2 regions of the Aeromicrobium fastidiosum genome follow, and region 1 is predicted to be linked to the other one. Evidence: predicted binding sites of a transcription regulator. Region 1 holds the regulator's gene; the other holds the start of a gene.
What was found. Region 1 encodes HrcA, which represses chaperone genes, less so after heat shock. Its sites were predicted from a motif close to TTGGCACTCGNNNNNNNCGAGTGCCAA; they were not measured.

Region 1 (5,582 bases):
AGAGCCCGCGCCACGACGGCGAGACGATCGATGCGCCGACGGCCCGCACGGAGCGCATCATGCTCGAGACCCGGCTGCGGTCGGGACTGGCGCTCTCGGCACTCGGTCCGGGCGCCCGCAGCGAGGTCGCGGAGCTGGTGGACAGCGCTCTCGTGACGATCGTCGACGAGCATCTGGTCCTGACACTTACGGGCCGTCTGCTCGCGGACGCGGTCGTCCGAAAATTTATTGAGTAAATCAAGTCTCGTAACCGTGATTTACGTCATACCGTCGTCCCCAGGGAGCGGGTCTATGGGAGTGGACCCGATGTAACAGGGGAGCGGGTGAGGGAGATGTCGTACACGTGTCGGCTCGTCCGGGTGCTGGGAGCACTCGCCACGGCCACAGCACTGGTGATGGTGGGTGTCGTCTCGGCGGCACCGGCAGAGGCGGCGTCGGCCAGCTCGACGACGCTGTGCAAGGGATTCACGGCGTGTGCCAAGCAGGGGCGCAGCCACGCCGGCTACGCCCCGGTGTATCGCGGCTCGTTCTGGAACATGCGGGCGGGGCACAACTGCACCAACTACGTCGGCTACCGCCTGACGAACGGCCGGACGGTCGCGCGTCCACCCGGTGCCAACGGATCAGGCACGTGGGGCGCTGCCGCCCGGAGTGCGGGCATCCCCGTCTCCGGCAAGCCCAGGGTCGGGTCGGTGGCGTGGTGGAAGCCGGGCTACCACGGCGCGTCGCCGGGAGGCCACGTCGCCTACGTCGAGGCGGTGCGTCCCGACGGATCGATCGTCATCTCGGAGGATCACCTGGGCGGCACCTTCATGTGGCGGGTGCTCCGCCGCAACGGCGCAGCCTGGCCGTCCGGCTTCATCCACTTCAGAGAAGGCGACGGGTCGCCACAGGGCAAGATGCTGTGGGCGCGCTCGGAGGGAGCGGGAAAGATCAGGCTCTCGGCCACGGCCAGCGAGCCGGACACGAAGGCCGGTGCCCGCGAGTACCTCGTGACGGTGGGCGGGCCGCGGGAGACCCCCGGGGTCGAGACCGTCCGCTTCAGCACGGAGTTCTTCCGGTTCGAGCGCCTGGCGACGCTGCGCTCACGCGGTGCGACGTCGGTGTTCGTCTACGCGCTCAACACGCCGGGCACGGCAGGCGGGGACGTCCTGCTCGGCAGTGCACCGGTGACGATCGGCTAGGTCGGCCCGTGAGAGCGCTGAGCGGTCAGGTCGAGGGCACCGTCACGAAGTCGATGAGCTCCTCGACCCGGCCGAGGAACTCCGGCTCGAGATCGGCGTAGGAGTCGACGCGACTGAGGATGTGCTTCCAGGCGCGGGCGATGTCGGCCTGGTCGGTGTGCGGCCAGCCGAGCTCACGGCAGATGCCGTGCTTCCAGTCCTGGCCGCGCGGGATGACGGGCCACTGCTCGATGCCGAGCCGGGCGGGCTTGATCGACTGCCAGACGTCGACGTACGGGTGCCCGACCACGAGGACGTGCGGGCGTCCCGACACCTGCTCGGCGATGCGGGTCTCCTTGGAGCCCGGCACGAGATGGTCGACCAGCACACCGAGACGTCGCTCGTGCGTCGGCGCGAACTCGTCGACGATCGCCGACAGGTCGTCGATGCCGCCGAGGTACTCCACCGCGACGCCCTCGATGCGCAGGTCGTCGCCCCACACGCGCTCGACCAGCTCGGCATCGTGCCGGCCCTCCACGAAGATGCGGCTGGGCAGGGCGACACGTGCCTTCGCGCCCTTGACGGCGCGCGAGCCCGAGGCGGTGCGAGTGGCCAGGTGCTGCGTGCCGGCCGACGGGGGGCGCAGCACGACGGGCTTGCCCTCCACGAGGTAGCCCGGGCCGAGGGGGAACGAGCGGCGCTTGAGCCTGCGGTCCTCGAGGATCATCATGCCGAGGTCCTTCTCGACGGCCATGACCTCGCCGCAGAAGCCGCTCGTGGCGTCCTCCACGATCATGCCGCGCTCGACGACCATCTCCTCGGAGCGTCCTCTCGGCGGTTTCTTCCAGTCGCCGGACAGCACGTCGCTGCCGTAACGGTCGATGCTGCCACGATCAGCCATGCAGGGCCCCCAGGAGTCGTTGGTGCAGGTCCTCTAGATCGTCCTTGGTGAGCGGGACCCCGTCGCGCGACGTGCCGAGCACCTGCACGTCACCGTCGAGCAGGCCCAGCGCGAGGTCGACCGCGACGGGCCACGACGGTGGCACCACCGCTGGCAGGTCCGCCGCCCAGAGCTCGCCGAACGCGACGTGGCGTCGTGCCCCGCCGTCGCCGCCCAGCCGGGTGACGGTCATGACCAGCTCGCCGCCCACGGGTCCGTCGCCCAGGTGGGCGACCTCGACGAACACGCCGCCACCCAGGTCGGCCGCCCACACGGACGACATCTCGCCGCCCTGCGACTCGTGCGCGACGGCGGTGCCGTCATCGAGGACGACGCGGCGTGGCTCGAATGTGAGGGATCGCTCATCGCCGACCACGCGCACGTGGCCGTCAGGGGTCTCGCTGATTCCCTCCACGTCGTTAGACTGGCACTTGGCCGGTGCGAGTGCCAGGACGACGCGCTGAACATCCGGTGACGATCACGACGAGGCCACGAAGGAGAAGACACATGTCAGACGACCGCAGGCTCGACGTGCTGCGCGCCATCGTCGAGGACTACGTCGCCACCCAGGAGCCGGTCGGCTCCCGGTCGCTGCTCGACCGCCACCAGCTGGGCGTCTCGCCCGCCACGATCCGCAACGACATGGCGGCGCTCGAGGACGAGGGCTACATCACGCAGCCCCACACCAGTGCCGGCCGCATCCCCACCGACAAGGGCTACCGGCTGTTCGTCGACCGGCTCTCGACCGTCAAGGCGCTGTCGCCGGCCGAGCGGCGGGCCATCGAGACCTTCCTCACCGGGGCGGTCGACGTCGACGACGTCGTGCAGCGCAGCGTCAAGGTGCTGGCGCAGCTGACCAACCAGGTCGCGATCGTGCAGTACCCGTCGCTGACCCGGTCCACGGTCCGCCACATCGAGCTCGTGGCGCTCGAGGGCTCGCGTGTGCTGCTGGTCGTCATCACGAGCAGCGGACGCGTCGAGCAGCGCATCATCGAGCTGGTCGAGACCCCCGACACCGAGCTCGTCGCCGAGATGCGCACCCGCATCGCGCGGGCGACGGTGGGCGAGCGGCTTCCCGAGGCGTCCCTGCGGCTGGCCGACATGATCGAGACCTTCGCGGCCAACGACCGTCCGGTCGTCACGTCGATCGTGACGACCCTGACCCACACGTTCAGCAACGAGCGGTCCGACGAGCGCATCGCCGTCGGCGGCACCGCCAACCTCGCCCGCTTCGGCAGCGACTTCGACACCGCGATCAAGCCGGTGCTCGAGGCGATGGAGGAGCAGGTCGTGCTGCTCAAGCTGCTGGGCGAGGCCACGAGCGGCCTGTCCGTCCGCATCGGCACCGAGACGGGGCACGAGGGACTGTCGAGCACGGCCGTCGTGTCGTCCGCCTACGGGGCGGACGACCTGGCGCTCGCGACGCTCGGCACCGTCGGACCCACCCGCATGGACTATCCCGCGACGATGGCCGCCGTCGGCGCCGTCGCCCGCTACGTCGGCCGCACGCTGGCCGACAACTGACATCTGACCGCCTCACGTAAGGGCTATCGAGCACCCATGGCACAGGACTACTACGCAACGCTGGGCGTCGCCCGCGAGGCGACCCCCGAAGAGGTCAAGAAGGCCTATCGCAAGCTCGCACGTCAGTACCACCCCGACGTCAACGACGCGCCCGACGCCTCCGACAAGTTCAAGGAGCTGACGATCGCGTACGAGGTGCTGTCCGATCCGCAGAAGCGGTCGGTCTTCGACCGCGGCGGCGATCCCATGAGGGGCGGCGGAGGGGGAGCTGGCTTCGGCGGCGGCGGTCAGGGCTTCAACTTCGACGACATCATGGATGCCTTCTTCGGCCAGAACGGCCAGCGGGGTCCGCGTCCACGCCAGCAGCGGGGCCAGGACGCCCTGCTGCGTCTCGACGTCGACCTGGCCGAGGCGGCCTTCGGCGTCACGCACGACATCAAGGTCGACACCGCGGTGACCTGCACGACGTGCGAGGGCAGCGGCGCGGCCAATGGGTCGCAGCCCGAGACGTGCCGCACGTGCCACGGCCACGGCGACGTCCAGCACGTCCAGCGCTCGCTGCTCGGCGACATCCGCACGTCCCGCCCGTGCCCCACGTGCCACGGCTTCGGCACCGTCATCCCCGATCCGTGCCCCGAGTGCGCCGGCGAGGGCCGTGTGCGGTCGCGTCGCTCGATCTCGGTCACGATCCCGGCCGGCGTCGACCAGGGAACCCGCATCCAGCTCGGCGGCGAGGGCGAGGTCGGCCCCGGTGGGGGACCTGCCGGAGACCTCTACCTCGAGATCAACGTGGCCCGTCACCCCGTCTTCCAGCGCAAGGGCGACCAGCTGTTCTGCCAGGTCGCCGTGCCGATGACCGCCGCGGCGCTCGGCACGCACCTCGACATCCCGACGCTCGAGGCCGATGTGGCCGGCACGGCCGAGGCCGACCGCACCGTCGGGCTCGACGTCCCCGCCGGCACCCAGTCGGGCGAGACGATGACGATCAAGGGCGTGGGCGTGCCCCGGCTGCGTGGCTCGGGTCGCGGAGACCTCAAGGTGCAGGTCGTCGTCGAGACGCCCTCGCGCATCGACGACGAGCAGCGCGTCCTGCTCGAGCAGCTCGCGAAGCTGCGCGACGAGGAGCGTCCCGAGGCGCTCATGGGCACCCACCACAAGGGTGTCTTCCACAAGATCAAGGACGCTTTCAAGTGAGCTTGCGAACTGAACGAAGGAGATGCAAGTGAGCGACGGCGAGGGCCTCGACGCCGTGCCCGACTGCCTGTTCTGCAAGATCGTGGCCGGCGACATCCCGGCCGAGATCGTGTCGACCACCGAGTACACCGTGGCGTTCCGCGACATCAACCCGCAGGCACCCACGCACGTCCTGGTCATCCCCCGCCTGCACGCGCCCGACGTAGCGAGCCTCGCGCTCGCCTCGCCCGAGGCCGCCGCGGCCCTGCTGGTCGAGACCCGCCGCATCGCGATGGGGGAGGGCCACGACTCCTACCGCCTGGTGTTCAACACGGGTGCCGATGCGGGTCAGACGGTCTTCCACGCGCACGGCCACGTCCTCGCCGGCCGCGGCCTCGACTGGCCCCCGGGCTGAGCCACCGCTCTCGACGTCTCGCTGATTCGCACGCTGTCGCGGGGATTGCGTACGATTGACAGCACATGACTGACGACATCCAACCTGCGCACACGTTCACCATCCCGTCGAGCGTCCCGGCCGTCGCCCTGCTGGGGCCGGCCGACGAGTTCCTCCGCCTGATCGAGGGCTCCTTCTCGTCGCGCATCCACGCGCGCGGCAACACCATCACGGTCACCGGGCCGCCCTCAGAGGCCGCCCTCGTGGAGCGTCTGCTCGACGAGCTCGTGACGATCCTGCGCACGGGGCAGAACCTGAGCCGCGAGACCGTCGAGCGCAGTGTGTCGATGCTGCGCACCGAGACCCGCGAGAAGCCGGCCGAGGTGCT
Region 2 (5,582 bases), 1.8 Mb from region 1:
GCAGGAGCCCGACACCGGCCTCGAGCATCAGCTGCGCCGCTCCCATCCCGGTCAGCAGCGACACCTCGGTGTTCCACGCGTCGACCTCGGTGCGCCCGTGCATGCGCACGACCCAGTCATCACGTGTCTCGTCGCGCACGACCTCCTGCTCGGGCAAGGCGAGCTCGATGGCACCCAGCGAGACCCGCAACGCCCGTCGCAGTCGGCCGAGATCACCCAGCGCCTCGACGGACGGATGGGGCGATCCGGCGTCGACGGATGCCTGGACGCCCTCGTAGTCGAGCCTGGCCACCGATCGCACCAGCGCGCGGCGCACCGTCGCACGGCCCGCGACTCCTGCGGCGTCGACCTCGATCGTCCAGAGGGCCGCGCGCCGCACCTGGTCGGGCAGGAGGCTCAGTGCGTCCTCCGAGAGCACCGGCGGGTGCAGCGGGACGCGGCCGTCGGGCAGGTAGATCGTCTGCCCGCGACGACGCGCCTCGGCGTCGATCGCGCCTCCCGGCGGGATGACCGAGCCCAGGTCGGCGATCGCGTAGTGCACGCGGAAGCCGTCCCCGACGCGCTCGATGAGCAGCGCCTGGTCGAGGTCGCGCGAGCCCGGCGGGTCGATCGTCACGAACGGGATCGCGGTGGCGTCCTCGATCGCGGGCAGTCCGAGCTCCGCGATCACGACTGCCTCGGCGAGCACATCGGCTCCGAAGCGGTCGGACGCAGCTGCGGGCGGCAGGTCGAGCTCGGCGCGCAGGGCGGAGAAGTCGTGGGGCACGTCGTGACGGTACCCCGGGGCCCAGTACTCGCACTCGGTACGCGAGCCCGCACCAACGAGCGAGACGGATGGCTCACCGGAGCCATCCGTCTCACTTCACTGCTGGGTCGGGATCAGTGGTTGTGACCCGCGTGCGCGTCATCGGCCTCTTCGGCCGGCTTCTCGACGATCAGCGTCTCGGTCGTGAGCAGCATCGCGGTGATCGACGCGGCGTTGGCGAGCGCGGAACGCGTCACCTTGACCGGGTCGAGGACGCCCTGGGCGACCAGGTCGCCGTACTCGCCCGTGGCCGCGTTGTAGCCCTCGCCGCTCTCGCGGACCTTGTTGACGACGACCTCGCCGGAGACGCCGCCGTTGCGGGCGATCCACTCGAGCGGGGCGTCGGCGCCGAGGCGGACGATGCGGACACCGACGGCCTCGTCACCGGTCAGGCCGAGGTTGCCCTCGAGCACCGAGACGGCGTGGACGAGGGCCGAGCCGCCGCCGGCGACGATGCCCTCCTCGATGGCCGCGCGGGTCGCCGAGACGGCGTCCTCGATGCGGTGCTTCTTCTCCTTGAGCTCGACCTCGGTGGCCGCGCCGACCTGGATGACGCAGACGCCGCCGGCCAGCTTGGCCAGCCGCTCCTGCAGCTTCTCGCGGTCCCAGTCGGAGTCGGTGTTCTCGATCTCGGCCTTGATCTGCGCGACGCGACCGTCGACGCCGGCCTTGTCGCCGCCGCCCTCGATGATCGTCGTGTCGTCCTTGGTGATGACGATGCGGCGAGCCGTGCCGAGCGCCTCGAGGCCGATCGTGTCGAGCTTGAGACCGACGTCGGGCGTCACGACCTCGGCGCCCGTGAGGGTCGCGATGTCCTGCAGCATGGCCTTGCGACGGTCACCGAAGGCGGGAGCCTTGACGGCGGCCGAGGTGAACGTGCCCTTGATCTTGTTGACGACCAGGGTCGAGAGCGCCTCGCCCTCGACGTCCTCGGCGATGATGAACAGCGGCTTGCCGGCCTGGACGACCTTCTCGAGGATCGGGAGCAGGTCGCTGACCGACGAGATCTTGCCCTGGTTGACCAGGATGTAGGGATCGTCGAGGACGACCTCCATGCGCTCGGTGTCGGTCACCATGTACGGCGACAGGTAGCCCTTGTCGAACTGCATGCCCTCGGTGAACTCGAGCTCGGTGCCCATGGTGTTGGACTCCTCGACCGTGATCACGCCGTCCTTGCCGACCTTGTCGAAGGCCTCGGCGATGAGCTCGCCGATGTGGGCGTCACGCGACGACACCGTGGCGACGTCGGTCATGTCCTTGATGTCGTCGACCTCGCGGGCGACGGAGTGCAGCTGCTCGACGACGGCCTTGACGGCGGCCTCGATGCCCTTCTTGAGGCCGACCGGGTTGGCACCGGCGGCGACGGCGCGCAGGCCCTCGTGGACCATGGCCTGGGCCAGCACCGTCGCGGTCGTCGTGCCGTCACCGGCGACGTCGTTGGTCTTGGTGGCGACTTCCTTGGCCAGCTGGGCGCCGAGGTTCTCGAACGGGTCGTCGAGCTCGATCTCGCGCGCGACGGTCACGCCGTCGTTGGTGATCGTGGGAGCGCCCCACTTCTTGTCGAGGACGACGTAGCGACCCTTGGGGCCGAGCGTCACCTTGACGGTGTTGGCGAGCTTGTCGACGCCGCGCTCGAGCGAGCGGCGCGCGTCCTCGTCGAATTCGAGAATCTTGGGCATGTCAGCCTCTTTCAAAAAATCTAATGGGGTGCGACTGGGGGGGGGAGCGTGAGAGCCCCGGCACCCCCACGAGAGGGGTGCCGGGGCGTCAGATCACGAAACGACAGCGAGGACGTCGCGCGCGGAGAGGATGAGGTACTCCTCGCCCGCGTACTTGACCTCGGTGCCGCCGTACTTGCTGAAGATGACCTTGTCGCCCTCGGCGACGTCCAGCGGGACGCGGTTGCCGTTGTCGTCGACCCGACCGGGGCCCACTGACACGACGATGCCTTCCTGCGGCTTCTCCTTGGCGGTGTCCGGGATGACGAGTCCGGATGCGGTGGTCTGCTCTGCTTCGACGACCTGGATGACCAGGCGGTCTTCGAGCGGCTTGATGGTGACCGACACGTGTCGACCTCCCCTTTCAACGGGTGAACGTTGGACGGTGGTGAGGACGCCGTCGCGGGGGTCGTTCTCACCGGATCTTTAGCACTCTCAGGAGGAGAGTGCCAATACGAAACGTAGCACGAGGCTGGCACTCGACCCAAGGGAGTGCCAGAGGTTTTCGCGCTCGGCGAACGACCTGCGACCGACACGGCACACTTCTCCCCATGGACCTGGCGACGTTCGAGCGACTGTTGGCACCCGAGGGGCAGGAGCTGCTGTCCGAGGTGGCCGCCCGGGCGGGCGTCGAGAGCGACCTCGGGCTCGGCACGCGACTGCGCAAGAAGCACGCGCCCGACCTGGTTGCGGCAGCCGTGACCCAGAACCACCTGCGCGGCAAGGCCGCCGCCAAGTTCGGTGCCGACGCGCCGAAGATGTACTTCACGCACGACGCGCTCGAGCAGTCCACGCGCCTGCGCGTCGCGGCCCACCGCGCCGAGCGCCTCGCCGCGACCGGATCGACGTCCGTCGTCGACCTCGGCTGCGGCATCGGCGGCGACCTCGTGGCACTGGCCCGCGCCGGCCTCGACGTCCGCGGGGTCGAGCGCGATCCCGTCCGGGCGGCGATCGCGTCGGCCAACCTGCGCGCGCTCGGCCTGGGCGGCGAGGTGCAGTGCGCCGACGCCCAGCAGGTCGAGATCGGACGCGACGAGGTCGCCTTCATCGACCCGGCACGCCGCGACGCCCGGGGGCGAACGTTCTCGACGGCCGACCTGCAGCCACCGTGGGAGTGGGTCCGCCACCTGCTCGCGGGGCGCGCGGTCGCCAAGGTCATGCCCGGCCTGGCACATGACGCGGTGCCCGGTGGCGTCGAGGCCGAGTGGGTCAGCGACGGCGGCGACCTCGTCGAGGCGTGCCTGTGGGGGGCACCCTTCGCCTCGACCCGCCGGCGCGCCACGGCGCTCCCGTCCGGGGCCGGGCTGTCCGCCGACGACACCCCGGCGGCCGTGGCCGTGGCTGACGTCGGCACCTACCTCTACGAGCCCGACGACGCGGTCATCCGGGCCGGGCTCGTCAGCGAGCTCGCGACCACGATGGGCGGCTGGCTACCCGACTCCCACATCGCCTACATCAGCTCCTACCGGGCCGAGACGACACCGCTGGCGCGGGGGTTCCGCGTCGTCGACGAGCTGCCGTTCCGCGAGAAGCCGCTCAAGGCCGCGCTGCAGGTGCGGCGCGTCGGCACGGTGACGATCAAGAAGCGCGGGGTCGACATCGTGCCCGAGGAGCTCGTGCGACGCATGAAGCTCAAGGGCCCGCAGAAGGCGCTGATCGTCATGACCCGGGTGCAGGGCCAGGGGCGGGCCTTCCTCGTGGAGCGCCTCTGACCCGCCACCCGCCGGCGGATCCGCGAGTGCTGGGTTCTGGACGTTCTGAGACGGCGCGTCTGTCCACTGTGCACCGCTCGCACCCCTGAACGCACCATTCGAGCGCCGGCCTCCCTAGGCTGGACCGGTGCGCATCGACCTCAACGCCGACCTCGGGGAGTCGTGGGACGGCTGGCGCTCGGGCGACGACCGGCTGCTGCTCGACGTCGTGACGTCGGCCAACGTCTGCTGCGGTGCCTATGCGGGCGACATCGACCTGATGCGCGAGACCTGCGCGGCTGCGGTCGGGCGCGGCACCGCGATCGGCGCACAGGTGGGCTACCCCGATCGGGAGGGGTTCGGCCGGATGTTCGTCGACATGGCACCCGCCGACCTCACCCGTGAGGTCGTCCGCCAGGTCGAGCTGCTCGACGAGGTCGCCGCGTCGGTCGGCGCGACCGTCACGTACGTCAAGCCGCACGGGGCGCTCTACAACGCGATCGTCGACCACGAGCAGCAGGCCGCGGCCGTCGTCGACGCCGTGCTGGCGCTCGACCGGCCGTTGCCACTGCTCGGCCTGCCCGGTTCCCGGGTGCTCGAGCTCGCAACGGCGGCGGGACTGCCGGTCGTCCGCGAAGGATTCGCCGACCGCGCGTACACCGCCGACGGACGGCTCGTGCCACGCAGCGAGCCCGGTGCCGTCCTGTCCGGGCCCGACCACGTCGCAGCACAGGCGGTGAGCCTGCTGGGCACGGTCGGGTCGATCTGCGTCCACAGCGACTCCCCCGGGGCCCTCGCGCTGGCCCGGGCCGTGCGGTCCGCGCTCGAGCGCGCAGGCGCGACGCTGACGAGCGCGTCGTGAACATCCTCCCGTGCGGCGACCGCGCCGTGCTGATCGAGTGCGACACCCTGCACGAGGCGCAGACGTGGTTCGCCGCGCTGCGCGAGCACGCCGAGGTCGTGCTCGGTGCGCGCACGGTTCTCGTGCGCGGCGACCTGCGAGCCTCCCGCGAGCTGATCGACCGCACCGATCCGTCCGCGTCGCCGGTCGACACCGGCCACGTCGTCGAGATCTCCGTGACGTACGACGGTGCCGATCTCGCCGAGGTGGCCGACCTCACGGGGCTGACGGCCGACGGCGTCGTGGAGGCCCACACCGGCACCGCGTGGACCGTCGCGTTCGGCGGGTTCGCGCCCGGCTTCGCCTATCTCGTCGGCGGCGACCCGCGCCTGCACGTGCCTCGTCGGTCGTCGCCGCGGACCCGTGTTCCGGCCGGGTCGGTGGGCCTCGCGGGAGAGTTCAGCGGCGTCTACCCGCGCGAGTCGCCGGGAGGTTGGCAGCTCATCGGTCGGACGACCCTGCGGATG

Region 2: groES (co-chaperone GroES) is a predicted target of HrcA. The motif match lies at 2,996-3,022, and genes of this name have one in related genera.

Annotation. Positions count from the first base shown of each region.
Region 1 is NZ_JAGIOG010000001.1:3,738,374-3,743,955, reverse strand. Features, by position in the region: gene hemW (radical SAM family heme chaperone HemW) at 1-236, shown strand, start outside; gene JOF40_RS18675 (CHAP domain-containing protein) at 333-1,184, shown strand; gene JOF40_RS18670 (DUF3097 domain-containing protein) at 1,210-2,064, opposite strand; gene JOF40_RS18665 (hypothetical protein) at 2,057-2,518, opposite strand; gene hrcA (heat-inducible transcriptional repressor HrcA) at 2,611-3,627, shown strand; gene dnaJ (molecular chaperone DnaJ) at 3,664-4,821, shown strand; gene JOF40_RS18650 (HIT domain-containing protein) at 4,850-5,215, shown strand; gene JOF40_RS18645 (PhoH family protein) at 5,281-5,582, shown strand, end outside.
Region 2 is NZ_JAGIOG010000001.1:1,935,860-1,941,441, reverse strand. Features, by position in the region: gene JOF40_RS09650 (RNB domain-containing ribonuclease) at 1-766, opposite strand, end outside; gene groL (chaperonin GroEL) at 880-2,484, opposite strand; gene groES (co-chaperone GroES) at 2,578-2,871, opposite strand; gene JOF40_RS09635 (class I SAM-dependent methyltransferase) at 3,075-4,235, shown strand; gene JOF40_RS09630 (LamB/YcsF family protein) at 4,363-5,076, shown strand; gene JOF40_RS09625 (5-oxoprolinase subunit B family protein) at 5,073-5,582, shown strand, end outside.